2 regions of the Dermacoccus sp. PE3 genome follow, and region 1 is predicted to be linked to the other one. Evidence: riboswitches for the same ligand, from Rfam matches in the RefSeq annotation. Region 1 holds a riboswitch; the other holds the start of a gene.
The links. Region 1 has a riboswitch for cyclic di-AMP ahead of AA983_RS13445 (C40 family peptidase). Riboswitches for the same ligand answer to the same signal wherever they lie in the genome.

Region 1 (7,771 bases):
TCCCGCGTCGCCGCGTGGCCAGGTGACGGTGACCGGTTGGGTGCGGCCGAGCGAGAAGAGCCTCGGCCGTCCGCCGGTCGAAGGCCAGCTCTCCTCGATCTCGACGGCCGACGCCGAGAAGGCCACGGGTGAGCAACTCGTCGACGGCTACGTCCGCATGCGCACCGAGTCGATGCCCGACGGGACGACTCCCCCGCGACCGCAGGCCCTGGAGCGGCCGTCGCAGGGCATGGCGGCCGGCATCAATCTGAGCTACGCCATCCAGTGGTGGCTCGGCATCGTCGCCGGATACGCCTTCGTCCTGATGCGCGCCCGGCGTGAGTACCTCGACGGCCTCGAGACGGCCGATCCCGCGTCCGCCGGCGAGGTGCAGGCACACGACGGCGCGACTGCCGCGCGTCCGAGGCGCGAGAAGAAGCGCAAGCAGCGGATCTGGGACGAAGAGGACGAGTGACAGGATGAAGCCATGGACTGTGGACTGAACGGACGGACGTACATCGTCACCGGCGCCTCCGGCGGCCTGGGCCTCGCGACGGCGAAGGTGCTCGCGGCGGACGGCGCTGACCTCGTCATCGCCTCACGCGACCAGGAGCGGATCGCCGCGGCGGCCGAGCAGCTCCCGACGGGCGCGAACGTGCGCGCGGTCGCGGCTGACCTCGCCGACCGGCAGACCCCCGCTCGCCTCATCGCCGTGGCCAAGGAGAGCTTCGGCCGCCTCGACGGCGCCGTCGTCTCCGTGGGTGGCCCGCCCGCGGGCAAGCTCGGTGACACGACCGAGGAGCAGTGGCGCGCAGCCTTCGACAGCGTGTTCCTCGGCGGTCTGCGCATGGCACGCGCGGTGCTCGACGAACCCTTCGAGCCGGAGGCTCAGATGGCCGTGACGATGGTGCTGTCGTCCTCGGTGAAGTCGCCGATTCCGGGGCTCGCCATCTCCAACGGTCTGCGTCCCGGCCTCGCCATGGCGGCGAAGACGCTGGCTGACGAGTACGGCCCGCGCGGTGGCCGCGTCAACGTCCTGCTCCCGGGGCGTATCGACACCGACCGTGTCCGTTCGCTCGACGCAGGCAGCGGTGACGCCGAGGCCACGCGTGCGAAGAACGAGGGCGCGATTCCGCTGGGTCGCTACGGCACGCCGGAGGAGTTCGGCCGCGTCGCCGCCTTCGTCACCAGCCCGGCGGCGTCGTACCTGTCCGGCATCGCCCTACCGGTGGACGGCGGATCTCTGCGCACCCTCTGACGGCGCTTCCCCGCCTGGGGCCGGCGCCCCCATGGCGGGTCGTTGGCGAGCCGCGAACCCTCGTTGCTCATGGGCGGTGGTCATGACGGCCCCGTCACCACCGGGTGAAGGCGTACGCGGCAAGATGCCCGGGCGTCGGCGACCGGCGTTCAGTCGTCGCTGAACTGCGTGGCGTGCAGGTCGGCGTACAGGCCGCCCGCGGCGAGCAGTTCGGCGTGCGTTCCCTGCTGCACGATGCGCCCGCCGTCGAGCACGACGATGCTGTCGGCGCGGCGAATGGTGGAGAGGCGGTGGGCGATGACGAGCGCCGTGCGCCCCACGAGCGCGTTCGCCAGCGCCGCCTGCACCGCGCGCTCGGACTCGCTGTCGAGGTGGGCCGTCGCCTCGTCGAGCACGACCACGTCGGGGGCCTTGAGCAGCAGCCGGGCGATGGCGAACCGCTGCTTCTCTCCCCCGGACAGCCGGTGTCCGCGATCGCCGACGACGGTGTCGAGACCGTGCGGCAGACGTTCGACGAGGGCCCAGACGTGCGCCGCGCGAAGGGCTTGCTCGAGATCGCGGTCGGTGGCGTCGGGGCGTGCGTACAGGAGGTTGGCCCGCACGGTGTCGTGGAACATGTGCGCTTCCTGAGTCACGACGCCGATGCGCTGGGCGACCGACTCGAGGCTCACCCCGGTGAGGTCGAGGTCCCCGACCAGGACGCGCCCCTTCGTCGGGTCGTACAGCCGGGGTACGAGCGAGGTGAGCGTCGTCTTTCCGGCACCGCTGCGACCCACGAGCGCCACGACGCTGCCCGGTGCGACGTCGAGGTCGATGTCGCGCAGCACGAGCTCACCGGCGTCGCGATCACCGCTCGAGGTCGTCTCGAGCGATGCGAGCGACACGTCATCGGCGCTGGGGTAACCGAACGAGACACCGTCGAAGCGGACGCCGAGCGGGCCCGGCCCGAGGGCGACCGCGTCATCCGCCTCACGGACGAGCGGAGGCAGGTCGAGCACCTCGAAGATCCGCTCGAAGGAGACCATGGCCGCCATGACGTCGACGCGCACGTTCGACAGAGCGGTGAGCGGGCCGTACAGCCGTCCGAGCAGGGCGGCCATGGCGAGCAGCGTGCCGACCGTCATGGTGCCGTCCACAGCGAGCAGACCGCCGACGCCGTAGACGAGTGCGGTGGCGAGCGACGCCATGAGCGTGAGGGCGACGAGGAACATGCTGCGCTGCGTCGCGATGGACACGCCGATGTCGCGCACGCGGGCGGCGCGGGCGTCGTACTGCGCCGATTCGTCGCTGCGCCGGCCGAAGAGCTTGACGAGCAGGGCGCCGGCGACGTTGAAGCGCTCCGTCATCCGTGCGCCCAGTTCGGCGTTGAGAGTCATCTGTTCGCGGGTCAGACCGGCGAGACGACGGCCCAACAGGCGCGTCGGGAGGAGGAACAGCGGCACGAGCACGAGCGCCGCCACCGTGAGCTGCCACGACAGGGACGTCATGGCGACGAGGAGCACGGCGAGGCTGACGACGTTGCTCACGACCGTCGACAGCGTCGTCGTGAACGCCTGCTGAGCGCCCACGACGTCACTGTTGATGCGCGTGACGAGCGCACCCGTCTGGGCGCGCGTGAAGAAGGCGATGGGCTGGGCGAGCACGTGCCGGAAGACGTCGGCGCGCAGGTCGAAGATGAGTCCTTCGCCCAGGCGCGCGGACAACCATCGCTGCACGACGGTCACTCCCGCGCCGAGGACTGCGACGGCCGCCACGGCGAGCGAGAGGGTGACGACGACCTGCCGATCGCGCGGCACGACACCGTCGTCGACGATGTGCTTGAGCAGCAGTGGCGTCGCGACGATCATCACCGCGTCGACGACGACGAGAACGAGGAAGACCGCGATGGTCGAGGTGTATCGCGTGGCGTATCCGCCGACGCGACGCACCGTGCCCGGAGCCAGGCGCTGGTCCTTGACCGTGGCGTCCTTCGACATCGAGCGCATCATCTGCCAGCCCGGGCCCATCATCGACACGGCGCGGCTCCTGACCTCAGCATGCGAACGGTCTCACGTCGATCAGGCGAGGGAGACGAGGTCGGCGTAGTCCGGACCCCACAGGTCCTCGACACCGTCCGGCAGGAGCAGGATGCGTTCGGGGTTGAGGGCCTCCACGGCGCCGTCGTCGTGGCTGACGAGCACGACGGCACCCTCGTAGTTGTTGAGTGCGCCGAGGATCTCCTCACGGCTGGCCGGGTCGAGGTTGTTCGTCGGTTCGTCGAGCAGCAGCACGTTGGCGCTCGAGACGACGAGCAGTGCCAGGGAAAGGCGGGTCTTCTCCCCGCCGGAGAGCACCCCGGCCGGCTTGTCGACGTCGTCACCGGAGAACAGGAACGAACCGAGCACCTTGCGCACCTCGGTCTCGCCCAGCTCGGGCGCCGCGGACTTCATGTTGTCCAGCACGCTGCGGTCGACGTCGAGGTTCTCGTGCTCCTGAGCGTAGTAGCCGATCTTGAGGCCGTGGCCCGGCAGGATGCGCCCGGTGTCCGGGGCGTCGACGCCCGCGAGCATCCGCAGCAGCGTCGTCTTGCCCGCGCCGTTGAGGCCGAGGACGACGACCTTCGAGCCACGATCGATGGCGAGATCGACGTCGGTGAAGATCTCGAGCGAGCCGTACGAGCGCGAGAGCCCCTCGGCCATGAGCGGTGTCTTGCCACAGGGCGCAGGCTTCGGGAAGCGCAGCTTGGCGACCTTGTCCTGTACGCGCTCGCCCTCGATGCCGGCGAGCATCTTCTCGGCGCGGCGGGCCATGTTCTGGGCCGCGACGGCCTTCGTCGCCTTGGCACGCATCTTGTCGGCCTGGGCGAGCAGCACCCCGGCCTTCTTCTCGGCGTTCAACCGCTCGCGCTTGCGGCGCTTCTCGTCGAGTTCGCGCGCCTGCAGATAGGCCTTCCAACCGACGTTGTACTGGTCGATCTCGCTGCGGTTGGCGTCGAGGTGGAAGACCTTCGTCACGACGGCGTCGAGCAGTTCCACGTCGTGGCTGATGACGATGAGCCCGCCGCGGTAGGTCTTGAGGTAGTCGCGCAACCAGATGATCGAGTCGGCGTCGAGGTGGTTGGTCGGCTCGTCGAGAAGCAGGGTCTGAGCACCCGAGAAGAGGATGCGTGCCAACTCGATGCGTCGGCGCTGACCACCGGACAGGGTGCGCAGCGGTTGCTCGAGGATGCGCTGCTCGAGCCCGAGACTGGAGGCGATCGACGACGCCTCGGACTCGGCGGCGTACCCGCCCTGGGCGTCGAACTCGGCATCGAGACGGCTGTAGCGACGCATCGCGCGCTCGCGCACGTTGTCATCGTCGCTGGCCATCGACGCCTCGGCCTTGCGCAGATCGGCGACGATGGCGTCGAGGCCGCGCGCCGACAGGATACGGTCGCGCGCGAGGACATCGAGGTCACCGGTGCGGGGATCCTGCGGCAGGTATCCCACTGCCCCGGAGCTGACCACCTTGCCGGCAGCGGGCAGACCCTCACCGGCGAGCACCTTCGTCAGGGTGGTCTTACCGGCACCGTTGCGCCCGACGAGTCCGACACGGTCACCGGCGGCCACCCGGAACGTGGCGCTCTCGAGCAGGATGCGCGAGCCGGCGCGCAGTTCGATGCCTTCGGCGGTGATCACAGGGCAGGGCTCCTCGAAAGAACGGTGAAGGGGTGTACGGCTCCGACACGCCGGACGGGAGCGCTCGGCTCGCGTTACATACGGCGAGACGCGTGAAGCCCCAGTAGTCTACGAGAGATGAATCGGGGTGGACGACGCCGTCCGCCTTCACAACGGAGGTTCTCTTGACGTTCAACGACAACGCGCAGCTGGACACGTCGCAGGTCGAATCCGGTGGTTCCGGAGGCTTCGGCGGTGGCCGCGGCGGGATGGGCGGAGGTACGGCCGTCGGCGGTATCGGCGGTCTCATCCTCATGCTCATCTTCGCGTTCTTCGGCATCGACATCACCGGCAGCGGTGGCGGGAGCAGCTACCCCGGCGGCGCGAGCGGCCTCAACCAGTACAGCCAGGACACGCAGGACGTCTCCGGCTCGAACGACCGGGTCTCCCAGCAGATCCAGGCCTGCAAGACGGGTGCTGACGCCAACGAGGACGACACCTGCCGCGTGATCGGAACGGTCAATGCCGTTCAGGCCTACTGGGACCAGGCGCTCCCGGACTTCACCGGCGGTCGCACCGAGTACGAGTACGCGCCCACCAAGCTCTACAGCGGCCAGACGTCCTCCGGTTGCGGCACCGCGAGCTCGCAGATGGGGCCGTTCTACTGCCCGAACGACCGGAAGGTCTACATCGACACGAGCTTCTTCCAGGAGCTGACGAGCACCTACGGCGCCGACGGCGGCAACCTCGCCCAGATGTACGTCGTCGCACACGAGTACGGCCACCACATCCAGGACCTCCTCGGGGCGCTCGGTCGCGCCCAGCAGGACCCGCAGGGGCCGGAGTCGGGATCGGTGCGCACCGAGCTGCAGGCCGACTGCTACGCGGGCATCTGGGTCAACCACGCCACGGAGGCCAAGGACAAGAACGGCACCACGCTGCTCCAGCCGGTCACCGAGGCCGACATCAAGTCGGCGCTGTCGGCCGCCTCGGCTGTGGGCGACGACCGCATCCAGCAGAAGGCCCAGGGTCGGGTGACTCCGGAGTCGTGGACGCATGGCTCGTCCGAGCAGCGCCAGAAGTGGTTCCTGACCGGTTTCCAGAGCGGCCAGTTGAACTCCTGTGACACCTTCAACGCCCAGGATCTGGGCTGAGAATCGCGGCGGATTCACGAACATGTGGGTTACCTGACAACTTGGTGCACGCTCGATTTGTATCGCTCGTGATCAGTCTGTAACCTTGCAGGGTCGCACCGAAACGGTGCGGCCCTGCTTCGTCGCTGAGTCCCGTCACGAAGGCCAGGTATCACTTCGCATGATGCGGAGCGACGGGAACGGTGCACCCAGCATCCGGGCCACTTCGGTGGTTCTTGGGGTAAAGCTCACTTCGGTGGGCCGAGAATCTAGGATCTCGAACCCGACAGGTCATGCCTCGTAAGCGCTCCTGGAAATGAATCGACATGAAGAACATGTCCCGCCGCTCCTTCATGGCCAACACCTCCAAGGTTGCCGTCGGCACGGCTCTGGCCTCCTCCGCTCTCGGCGCCGTCTCGGTTGCCAGCGCCTCGAACGCCAGCGCCGTCACGGCCGCGTCCGCGCGCCGCGCCGTGGCCAAGGCTTCGAGCCGTCGTGGTGCGCCCTACGTGTACGGCGCTTCCGGCCCGTGGCGCTTCGACTGCTCGGGTCTGACGAGCTGGTCCTACCGCCAGGTCGGCCGCTACCTGCCGCGTACGGCCAACCAGCAGTACCGCTCCTCCTACCGCGTTTCCCGCGCGTACGCCCGTCCGGGCGACCTGGCGTTCCTCACCTCTGGTGGTTACGCCTACCACACGGGTATCTACGCCGGTAACGGCATGGTGTGGCACGCTATGCGTCCGGGTACGCGCGTGTCGCTCTCGCGCGCCGGTGCCAGCTACCGCTTCGGTCGCGTCTGATCCCGCGCGGATCTCGCGAAGTTCGCGAAACGGCCCTCGTCCCTACGGACGAGGGCCGTTTCGCGCTCCTCCCCTATCCCCAATCGCCGCATCGTGGCAACGCAAGAGGGCCCTCGCCGTAAGGCGAGGGCCCTCTTGGTGCGTCGGGCGCGGCCGGCCGAGCTGCGCCGGATGACGTACGCGTCAGACGTTGAAGCCGAGCGCGCGAAGCTGCTCGCGACCGTCGTCGGTGATCTTGTCCGGGCCCCACGGCGGCATCCACACCCAGTTGAGGGTGTGGCCCGTGACGACATCGAGCAGGGACGTGGCGACCTGCTCCTCGATGACGTCCGTGAGCGGGCAGGCCGCAGACGTCAGCGTCATGTCGATGACGGCGTGCTTGCTCTCGTCGACGGTGATGCCGTAGACGAGGCCCAGGTCGACGACGTTGATGCCGAGCTCGGGGTCGACGACGTCACGCAGGGCCTCCTTGACCTCCTCGACCTCGACGCCGGAGTCGCTGACTCCCTGCGCCTGGGCGCGCTCGGGCGCCTCGGCCTCGTTGGCGGTCACGTCGGCCGTGATCTCGTTGTCGGTCATGCCTTGGTCTCCTCCGTGGTGGATGCGGCGCCCCCGGTCAGGTCGAGACCGAGTTTGCCGAGCGAGTCCTGCAGTGCGGACCACGACAGCAGGGCGCACTTGACGCGCGCGGGGTACTTCGAGACTCCGGCGAGGGCGATGGCGTCGCCGATGACTTCCTCGTCACCGGCAGCCTGGCCCTTGCTCGTGAGCATCGTGCGGGTGGCACCGAAGACCTCCTGGGCTTCACGCAGCGTGAGCCCGATGAGGTTCTCGGCAAGCATTGACGCCGACGCCACGGAGATCGAGCAACCGATCGAGTCGTAGCTGACGTCCTTGATGACGGCGTCGTCGCCCTCGCCTTCGACGTCGACACGCAGGGTGATCTCGTCACCGCAGGAGGTGTTG
Region 2 (7,771 bases), on a different contig from region 1:
AGACGCCGATGCTCGCCGGACTCCCAGAGGCTGCACGTGAGGTGCTCGGTCAGGCCGTGCCGCACCCGTCGCGTCTGGGCCGCCCGGACGAGTACGCCTCGCTCGTGGCCCACATCGTCGACAACGGGCTGCTCAACGGCGAGGTCATCCGCCTCGACGGGGCTCTGCGGATGCCGCCGAAGTAGCGACGCCGCCGGCGTCAGCTGTGACTGCTGGCGCAACGACACCAACCCGACTGTCGGCGTCGTCGCGCCAGACCCGCTCCTCGGCGCCCTTGACCACACGGACGATGACGAGGGCGATGAGGAACAGCGCGACGCCGCCGACGATGTCGAGCACGAAGTGGTTGCCCGTGGCCATGACGTTCCAGTAGGTCATGGCGGGGAACAGCCACGCGAGGCGCGCCCACGTCGGACGGGTGTGACGCCACGTCTCCCACAGCGCGTAGGCCACCCAGGTCGACCACGCGCAGTGCAGGCTGGGCATGGCCGCGTACAGGTTGGCCGAGCGTGACGGGTCGCGCGCGAGCGCGCCCCCGAGGATGTTGTAGACGGCGTTGATGTCGACGACGCCGGGCACCGCGAAGCGTGGCGGCGCCATGGGCAGGAGCCAGAAGACGAGCAGGCTGGGCAGCGTCGTCGCGATGAGAAGTCTGCGTAGCCGTCGGAAGCCCTGGGGGTTGAACCACCAGACGAGCGCCAGGGTGATGGGCACGGTGGCGAGCACCATGCCGTAGTAGTAGCCCGCGGCGATGGCGAGCGGCGGCACTGCGGCGAGGCCGGCGTTGAGCCAGAGTTCGACGTCGATGTGGAGCGTCTTCTCCAGATCGAACAGTTCGTGCGCGTGGCGCACGGACTCGATCGGGCCTCCGCGGATGTGCTCCTGCGCGTAGCTGAAGTACTGGAAGAACATCCAGAAGATGAACAGCTCGAGCAGCAGCGCAGGACGCCCACCGACGGGCTTCGCGAGGTTGCGCACCCAGCGTGGCGGTGCGGCGGCGTCCTCGCCGAGCAGTTCGTCGTCCGAGGCCCCGATGCGCTCGCAGGGGGAGGCGGATGCCTCCGACGAGGGGCGCTCGGCACTCACGTGGGCACCTCCTCGTGCCGGAGAACGGATCGCCCGAGTCTATCGGGCAGGGTCACGACGAGCCGCCAGCATCGCGTCAACAGACGCTGCGGGCGGCGCGTGCGCACGGGTATCAGCTGCGGTCGACGAGGGCGTACGACGCGGCGGCGGAGGCCGCCGCAACACCGAGGACGGACGGCCAGGCGCCAACCTTCTTGGCGAGGGGGTGCGAGGCACCGAAACCGCCGAGGTACACGGCGCCGAGGGCGGCGGCCTTGGCGGCACCGGCCTTGGCGACCCAGGTGCGTCCGGCGTAAGCACCGGCGAGGGCGAGGACCACGCCGCCGAGCGGGCGGATCTGCGTCTCGCGGGCGGTGACGTAGCCCCCGAGGAGGCCGAGCGCTGCGAGGGGTGCGGTCTGGACGTCTGCTGCGGGCTTGAGGTTCATGACGACATCGTAGGAAACGAGTCTGAACCGTGCCTTGACGCCCCCAGCTCACCAGAAGGCACGCGTCACCCGGAGGTTCTCGCGGACATCGGCACACTGCGAGCGGAATTCACAGAGCTGGAGATGGGACTCGAACCCACAACCACCTGTTTCCCTGCGGGGCTCCTCGGCTGGGTACTGCTGGGACTCGGAATCCCCGTGTTTCCAACGGTATTCGCGTGGATGCGCGGGCCGTCTCGGGCTGGATCGGCCCTTCTCGGGACCAAATAGGAGGCGTGAGTGGAGGGGCTGGCCGGATTTAGCCGCCGACCCTGTAGCGGAGCAGAGGAGCCTGCCGGAGTGGCCGGGTCAAGGTGGACGGAGTCCATCACGCAGTGACGCGGAGCGCCCTTGATGCGGTCCGGAGGTGGGCGGAGGGTCGGAGGCGTGAAGGTGACGTGCGCTCAGAGCGAGTCGTAGAAGTCCTCGTCCAGCCGGAGCAGGGTGGCGACGTAGTCCGTCTGCACGCCGACCCGGTGTTTGAGCATGAGTTCGGCGAGTTCGATGCCGTTGATGGGGATGATGCGCACCCCCACGCGGTCGGCATAGTCGAGGGCCTCACGGGTGAAGGCGCACGTGGCGATGAAGACGCCTCGGTCGGCCTGCTGGCCCTGGAGTGCTCCGACGAAAGCTTGCATGGCGGGTCGGCCCACGGTGCGGTCTCTTGCGTAGCGCTTCGCTTGGGCGTAGATGCGGTCGAGGCCGAGCGGGTCTTGGCTGATGACGCCGTCGATCCCAGCGTCCGCGCTGTCGCCGGTGGACTCGATGTGACCCGCTGTGCCGTATTGCATCGCGCCAAGGACCTTCAGAACGAGGGATTCGAAGTCCTTCGGCGAGAGCTGCGTGACGCGTTCGAGGATCTCGGAGACGAGGGCGCCGTGGACCGTGGCGACGGTGGCGTCGATGATCTCCTTGGGGGTATCCGCGTCTGCTATCACTTCGTCGGTCGTGGTGACGGCGTCGGTCTCGCCCTGGGCGCGGTTGGGCTTGCGACTGCGACGTCGGAACTCTTGGAACTCGTCGAACTGCGCGAGGTTGGCGTTGGAGATTGGCCCGGCCGTTTGGCTCAGGAGTTGGCGACCACGGGGGTGATCTCGGCGTATCCGCGTCGAGGTCGCGAGACGACTCCGGCCTGCACCATGTAGGTGATGGCCCAGCCGACTCGATTGGTCACCACCAGCTGGCCGCTGCCGATCTTTTGGGCGCGGTCGGCCTCGCTCATGTGCATGACATCGGCAACCTGGTCGGGCATGGTCCGGAACTGGGTCTCGCCATTCGCTGCGAGGATCTCCAGGACGGGACGCATCATGTCCTCGTAGGTGGGGACCGACACGGTTGGCTCCGTCCGACAGGTGGCTGTGAGGCGGCATTCTAGCAACCGTGGCGCTTAGTGAAGGACGAAAGGACAGGGCTCCTCACGCGGCTCCGCCCTCGTCTGTGCCGAGCGGGCTCGGCACGGCGGCGGGCCGAAGGCCCGCCAGCTCGCGCCGGAGGCGCGCTTGAGTCAGTGAAGAAACTCCTCACACTCGCCGGATGGAGTCGGCTAGGCGAGCGCCGCTCACCGTTTGGTCATGCTCGCGCGACCTCCGTCGAAGTCTCGAAACGGGATGGAGCACTAAGGGACACACTCGGAACCTTCGCCGCCGAGAGGGCCGAAAATCCGCGCCATTCCGGGCAGAGCTGGAGATGGGACTCGAACCCACAACCACCTGTTTACAAGACAGGTGCGCTACCAATTGCGCCACTCCAGCACGCCGCCCGTGCCGGGCGACCACGCGATCCTACCGAACCTACACGGGGCCTGCCCGCCAGGCCACGACCAGGCGCGCTCTCCAGTGCAATTCGGTGGTCCCGGTGACGAAACATCGCGGCCAGATCGACAGATCTGCATCAGGAAACGCCGACAGGCCCCGCCGCTCGAAAGCGGCGGGGCCCGTCAGCCCTGGATCAACCGATCAGTGGTTGTTCAGGTAAGCCTGCAGAGCGCGAACCGTGCGGGCGTTGAGGTAGCTGGCGCCGTCGCGCGAGATGCCGACCTTCGTCTGGAGCGCAGCAACGGTGCGCGGGCCGACGATGCCGTCGGCGTACACGCCGACCTTGCGCTGCAGGGCCTTCTTCGTCTGGACGCCGACGACACCGTCGCGGAACGTGCCGACCCAGGCCTGGAGCTCACGGGCCGTGCGCGGGCCGAGAACACCGTCGACGGCGAGCTTGCCGCCCTGCGACGCGGCCGGGGCCGAGTACTTCACGGCCGGACGGGCGGCGGCGCGCGAAACCGGGGCAGCGGCAGCAGCGCCACCGTTGGCGCGGGTCAGACCGGCGCGAACCGAGCAGTGCGGCCATGCGCCCGGGCCCTGCACGCGCAGAACCTTCTGAGCGATCGCGATCTGCTGCTCGCGGGTGGCGAGGTGAGCGGACGAGGCGTACTGACCGCCGCCGAAGCCACGCCACGTCTGCTGCGTGAACTGGAGGCCGCCGTAGAAGCCGTTACCTGTGTTGATGTGCCAGTTGCCCGTCGACTCACAGTGAGCGACGCGGTCCCAGACCGAGGCGGCGGAGGCCGAGGAGGCCTGGGTGAGACCGGCACCGACGGTGGCGGCACCGGCGAGAGCCACGCCGGCGACCTTGCGGCCGGTGGTGCTTTCGGAAGCAGCGACGTGCTTGGGGGTGTAACCCATGGAGAGTGTCCTTTCCTGACGTACGCCTGTGAGGTGAGCTGTCGGGTTCGGGCAGTCAGGTGCCCGGCCGGCGAGGACCGGCTTCACCCCGAGACGCTCACCGTGCGGCGAGCGTCGGAAGTGGGTCCCCCACCCTCGTCTTCAGCCCGCGATCTGCGGGTGAAACGGCGGTGCCAGACGAGGTTTGGCGTGTGCACCGCCCACTGAATAAGTGGTTGTGTTGAGTTCTCATGTCGCCGTGACGACACGAGAAATACATCGTGCACAGCGAAGGGAACGTTACGGGACGAGAGACCTACGTAACAATCAGGTCGCGGTAACTTCGTGACAGATCAGGCCTTTCGGGCCTGAAATGTGATGCAGATCACACAAAATCCGCGTGATGTCAGCGCCGGCGGGCTCGTCGACGGCGTACCAGCGGCTTGTCGAGCGGGGCCGAGAGCACGTCGCCGAGCACCAGTCCGGTGCTGATCGCGAGGGCCACTCCGACGGCGCCGAGCATCGTCGTCACACCCACGCCGGACTGGGCCACCTTGGTGGCGCCGATGACCGACCCGGAGACCGACTCGTACATGCCCCGGAAGATCCGCAGGCCCGGCAGCAGCGGCGAGACCGCCGGCATGACGATGACGAGGGCGGGCGCACCGAGGCGCAGCGCCACGAGCCGCGCGGAGAACCCGACGCTGACGGCAGCGACCGCCGTGGCCGTCGTCGCCCCGATCCCGACATAACGCGTCAGCAGCGCAACCCCGACGACGCCGAGGGCTCCCGCCGCAGCTGTCGGCAGGAGCATCCGCACGCGGGAGCGCATCGTGACGGCGGCACACGCCGCACCGATGGCACCGCACGCCACCTGCAGGAGCAGGACCGTGGGCGGCATGTCGAAGCGCAGGGAGCCGGGCGATTGGAGGCTGAGGTCGAGCGCCCGGTCGAGGTTCAGCGTCAGCGCCAGACCGGCACCGACGCCGACGGTGATTCCCGCGCAGTCGAGGATGACAGTGAGAACACGACCCGACGCCGTGACGGGGTAGCCGGTGACGGCGTCCTCGACCGCGGAGGCCATCTGACGACCGGGCAGGAGCGCGACGATGCCGCCCGAGATGGCATAGGCGAAGTCGGCCGTCGACATCGTGCCGGGCAGGTTGTGGGCGACGAACTCCCCCACGACGCGGCTCTGGTGCGACATGTAGGCGAACCACGCGAGGGCCGTCGAGATGAGACCGCCGGCGGCGGCGCCGTAGAAGGCGGGGACACCGGCGTTGCTCAGGCGTCGGCCCACTCGGTCGACGAGCACGGCGGAGACGAACGCGACGGCGACGGCCATCCAGCCGCCGCCGAGGATCGTTGCGACGGATGCCGCGAGACCACCGAAGGCAACCGAGACGAGCCACCGCGGGTAGAGGCGCGGCATCCTCTGGATGCGCTTCAGTTCCTTCGTCGCCTCGTCGAGATCCAGGCCACCGGACACGAGCGACTCGACGAACTGGTGCACGGCCATGAGCCGAGAGAAGTCGCGCGTCGAGGAGCGCACGACACGCAACATCGTGAGGGGCTGACGGCCGTTCGTCGACGGGCTCTGCAACAACAAGGACTGGTTCGTGATGTCGACCTCGAGGCGGCGCAGGCCCGCGGATGCCGCGACGGCGACGACGCTCGCCTCGACGTCACGCGTGCTCGCGCCACAGCGGAGGAGCAACTCGCCCACACGGGCGGCGATGTCGAGCGCCTTCTGCTGCTCGGTGTCGTCGTCCGGCCCGCCCATGACGTTCGGGTCGCGATAGGGCGTGCGCTTGAGCGCGTCGGCGATGGGCAGCGGCTCGGTGACCGGCTCGCTGCGCAGGAAGCGCATCCGTGGCGGCAACCCCGGGGTCGGCGTGCTGGACGAGTCCCTCGAGGGGTTGGGCCCCGTGCTCGACTGATCCCGTCCGTACTGCGCCATGCCTCGAAGAATAGTTCGTGGGCCTCGACCGACCGTGGGCCCGCGCTGTGGGTGGGCTGTGGAACGGGGCCCGAAGCGTCAACGGATCAGTTGCCGAGGCCGGACGCCGGCAGGTACTCCGCGAGCGGATCGGTGATGCCGCCGGTGAGCGGAACCCAGGAGATGTCGCCGCCTTGCATGAACGAGCCGACGAGCATGAACAGGCCGAGACCGGCGAGCGCGGGCGCCACGATCCTGCCAGCCGACTCCGGGACGAGCGCCCGCACGACCGAACGTGAACCCCGGCGATAGCCGACGGACCCGGCGCCGCGCCACATCGTCCACTGACCCGCCACGGCCCCCGCGACGATGGGCAGTGCCCACCACGCCCGTGCGACGCCGTCACCGCGCACCATGGCCCAGCCGATGGCCACGAGCGAACCGACGCACGCGAAGACGAGTGCGGGGAGCACGAGGGCCGCGAGCGTCGAGACGAGAGCGCGCAGCAGATGCCAGGGCGAACTGGCCACGGCGACGGCGCCGTCGCTCTTTCGTCGCCCGGCCTCGTAGCGGCGAAGGACGGTCTGCGTGATCGTCGAGTCGCTGAAACGCGCCGCGACGTTCCACACGATGAGCAGGACGAGTCCGACGACGGGCACGAGCGCCGTGAGGCCGACCCAGAGCAAGAACATCGCCTGCAGCGTGCCCGAGCGGTGTGGCAGGTTGATCCGCGGATCGTGCTCGCCGGGGCGGCTCTGCGCCTTGACCGCCGAACCCGGGCGGTAGGGGCGCGCACCGTTCTGCGGCGCGCCGCCGTACGGGCCCTGCTGCGGCGGCACGGCCGGCGCCGGTTGCGGCTGCCCGTTCGCGCCACGCGACTGACCGAACTGGCCGTAGGCAGGCGCCGCCTGGGGCGCCCCGCCCGAACGCTGCGTCGGGCCGTCGTACGCCAACTGCTGCGGTCGCGATGCGACGGGGCGCTCGCTCACGGGAGCGACACGGGTAGCGTCGACGACCGGCATGACGGAGGTGGCGGCCGGGCCTGGGGCGGCGGGCGCCGGGGCTGCGGGCTCGCGCACAGGAACCACGGTCGTCGGTTCGCCGCGGGCGTAGCGCTCCATCTGGTCGACGACCTGGCCGGCCGAGGGTCGCTCCCCCGGCACGGGGCTGAGCGCGGCCGCGAGCAGCGGCCGGAGACGCGCGTCGACGCCGGTGAGGTTGGCCTGCCCCCGCGTCACGCGGTCGAGGACGGCCGGCATCGGCCCGCGCCCGAAGGGCGGCTCCCCCTGGGCGGCGAAGGCGAGCGTTGCCGCCCACCCCCACCAGTCCGTGGACGTGGAGACCGGGGCGCCCTCGACGAGCTCCGGCGAGAGGTAGCCGGGGGTACCCATGACGAGGCCGGTCGAGGTGAGGCGCGCGTCGTCGGCGATGTGCGCGATGCCGAAGTCGATGAGCACGGGGCGTCGACCCACCATGAGCACGTTGCTCGGCTTGAGGTCGCGGTGGACGACACCTGCGGCGTGGATGGCGCGAATGGCGTCGGCGAGGCTGCGCCCGAGGTCGGCCATCTCCTCCGCGCCCAGGGGACCGCGCTCGTCGACCACCTTGTCGAGGGGGTCACCG

Region 2: it holds a riboswitch for cyclic di-AMP, as region 1 does, so the genes downstream of both, AA983_RS10935 (transglycosylase family protein) here and AA983_RS13445 (C40 family peptidase) in region 1, are expected to answer to the same signal.

Annotation. Positions count from the first base shown of each region.
Region 1 covers NZ_LDCM01000005.1:198,841-206,611, reverse strand. The annotation lists gene AA983_RS13470 (SURF1 family protein) at 1-454, shown strand, start outside; gene AA983_RS13465 (SDR family oxidoreductase) at 467-1,237, shown strand; gene AA983_RS13460 (ABC transporter ATP-binding protein) at 1,387-3,243, opposite strand; gene AA983_RS13455 (ABC-F family ATP-binding cassette domain-containing protein) at 3,295-4,893, opposite strand; gene AA983_RS13450 (neutral zinc metallopeptidase) at 5,058-6,026, shown strand; cyclic di-AMP (ydaO/yuaA leader) riboswitch at 6,140-6,327, shown strand; gene AA983_RS13445 (C40 family peptidase) at 6,332-6,805, shown strand; gene AA983_RS13440 (metal-sulfur cluster assembly factor) at 6,989-7,384, opposite strand; gene sufU (Fe-S cluster assembly sulfur transfer protein SufU) at 7,381-7,771, opposite strand, start outside.
Region 2 covers NZ_LDCM01000004.1:116,540-124,310, forward strand. The annotation lists gene AA983_RS10910 (SDR family NAD(P)-dependent oxidoreductase) at 1-185, shown strand, start outside; gene AA983_RS14935 (phosphatase PAP2 family protein) at 145-1,086, opposite strand; gene AA983_RS10920 (hypothetical protein) at 1,199-1,513, opposite strand; gene AA983_RS10925 (restriction endonuclease) at 1,957-2,490, opposite strand; gene AA983_RS14940 (winged helix-turn-helix domain-containing protein) at 2,619-2,885, opposite strand; tRNA gene AA983_RS10930 (tRNA-Thr) at 3,231-3,303, opposite strand; gene AA983_RS10935 (transglycosylase family protein) at 3,508-4,230, opposite strand; cyclic di-AMP (ydaO/yuaA leader) riboswitch at 4,239-4,410, opposite strand; gene AA983_RS10940 (threonine/serine exporter ThrE family protein) at 4,616-6,169, opposite strand; gene AA983_RS10945 (serine/threonine-protein kinase) at 6,256-7,771, opposite strand, start outside.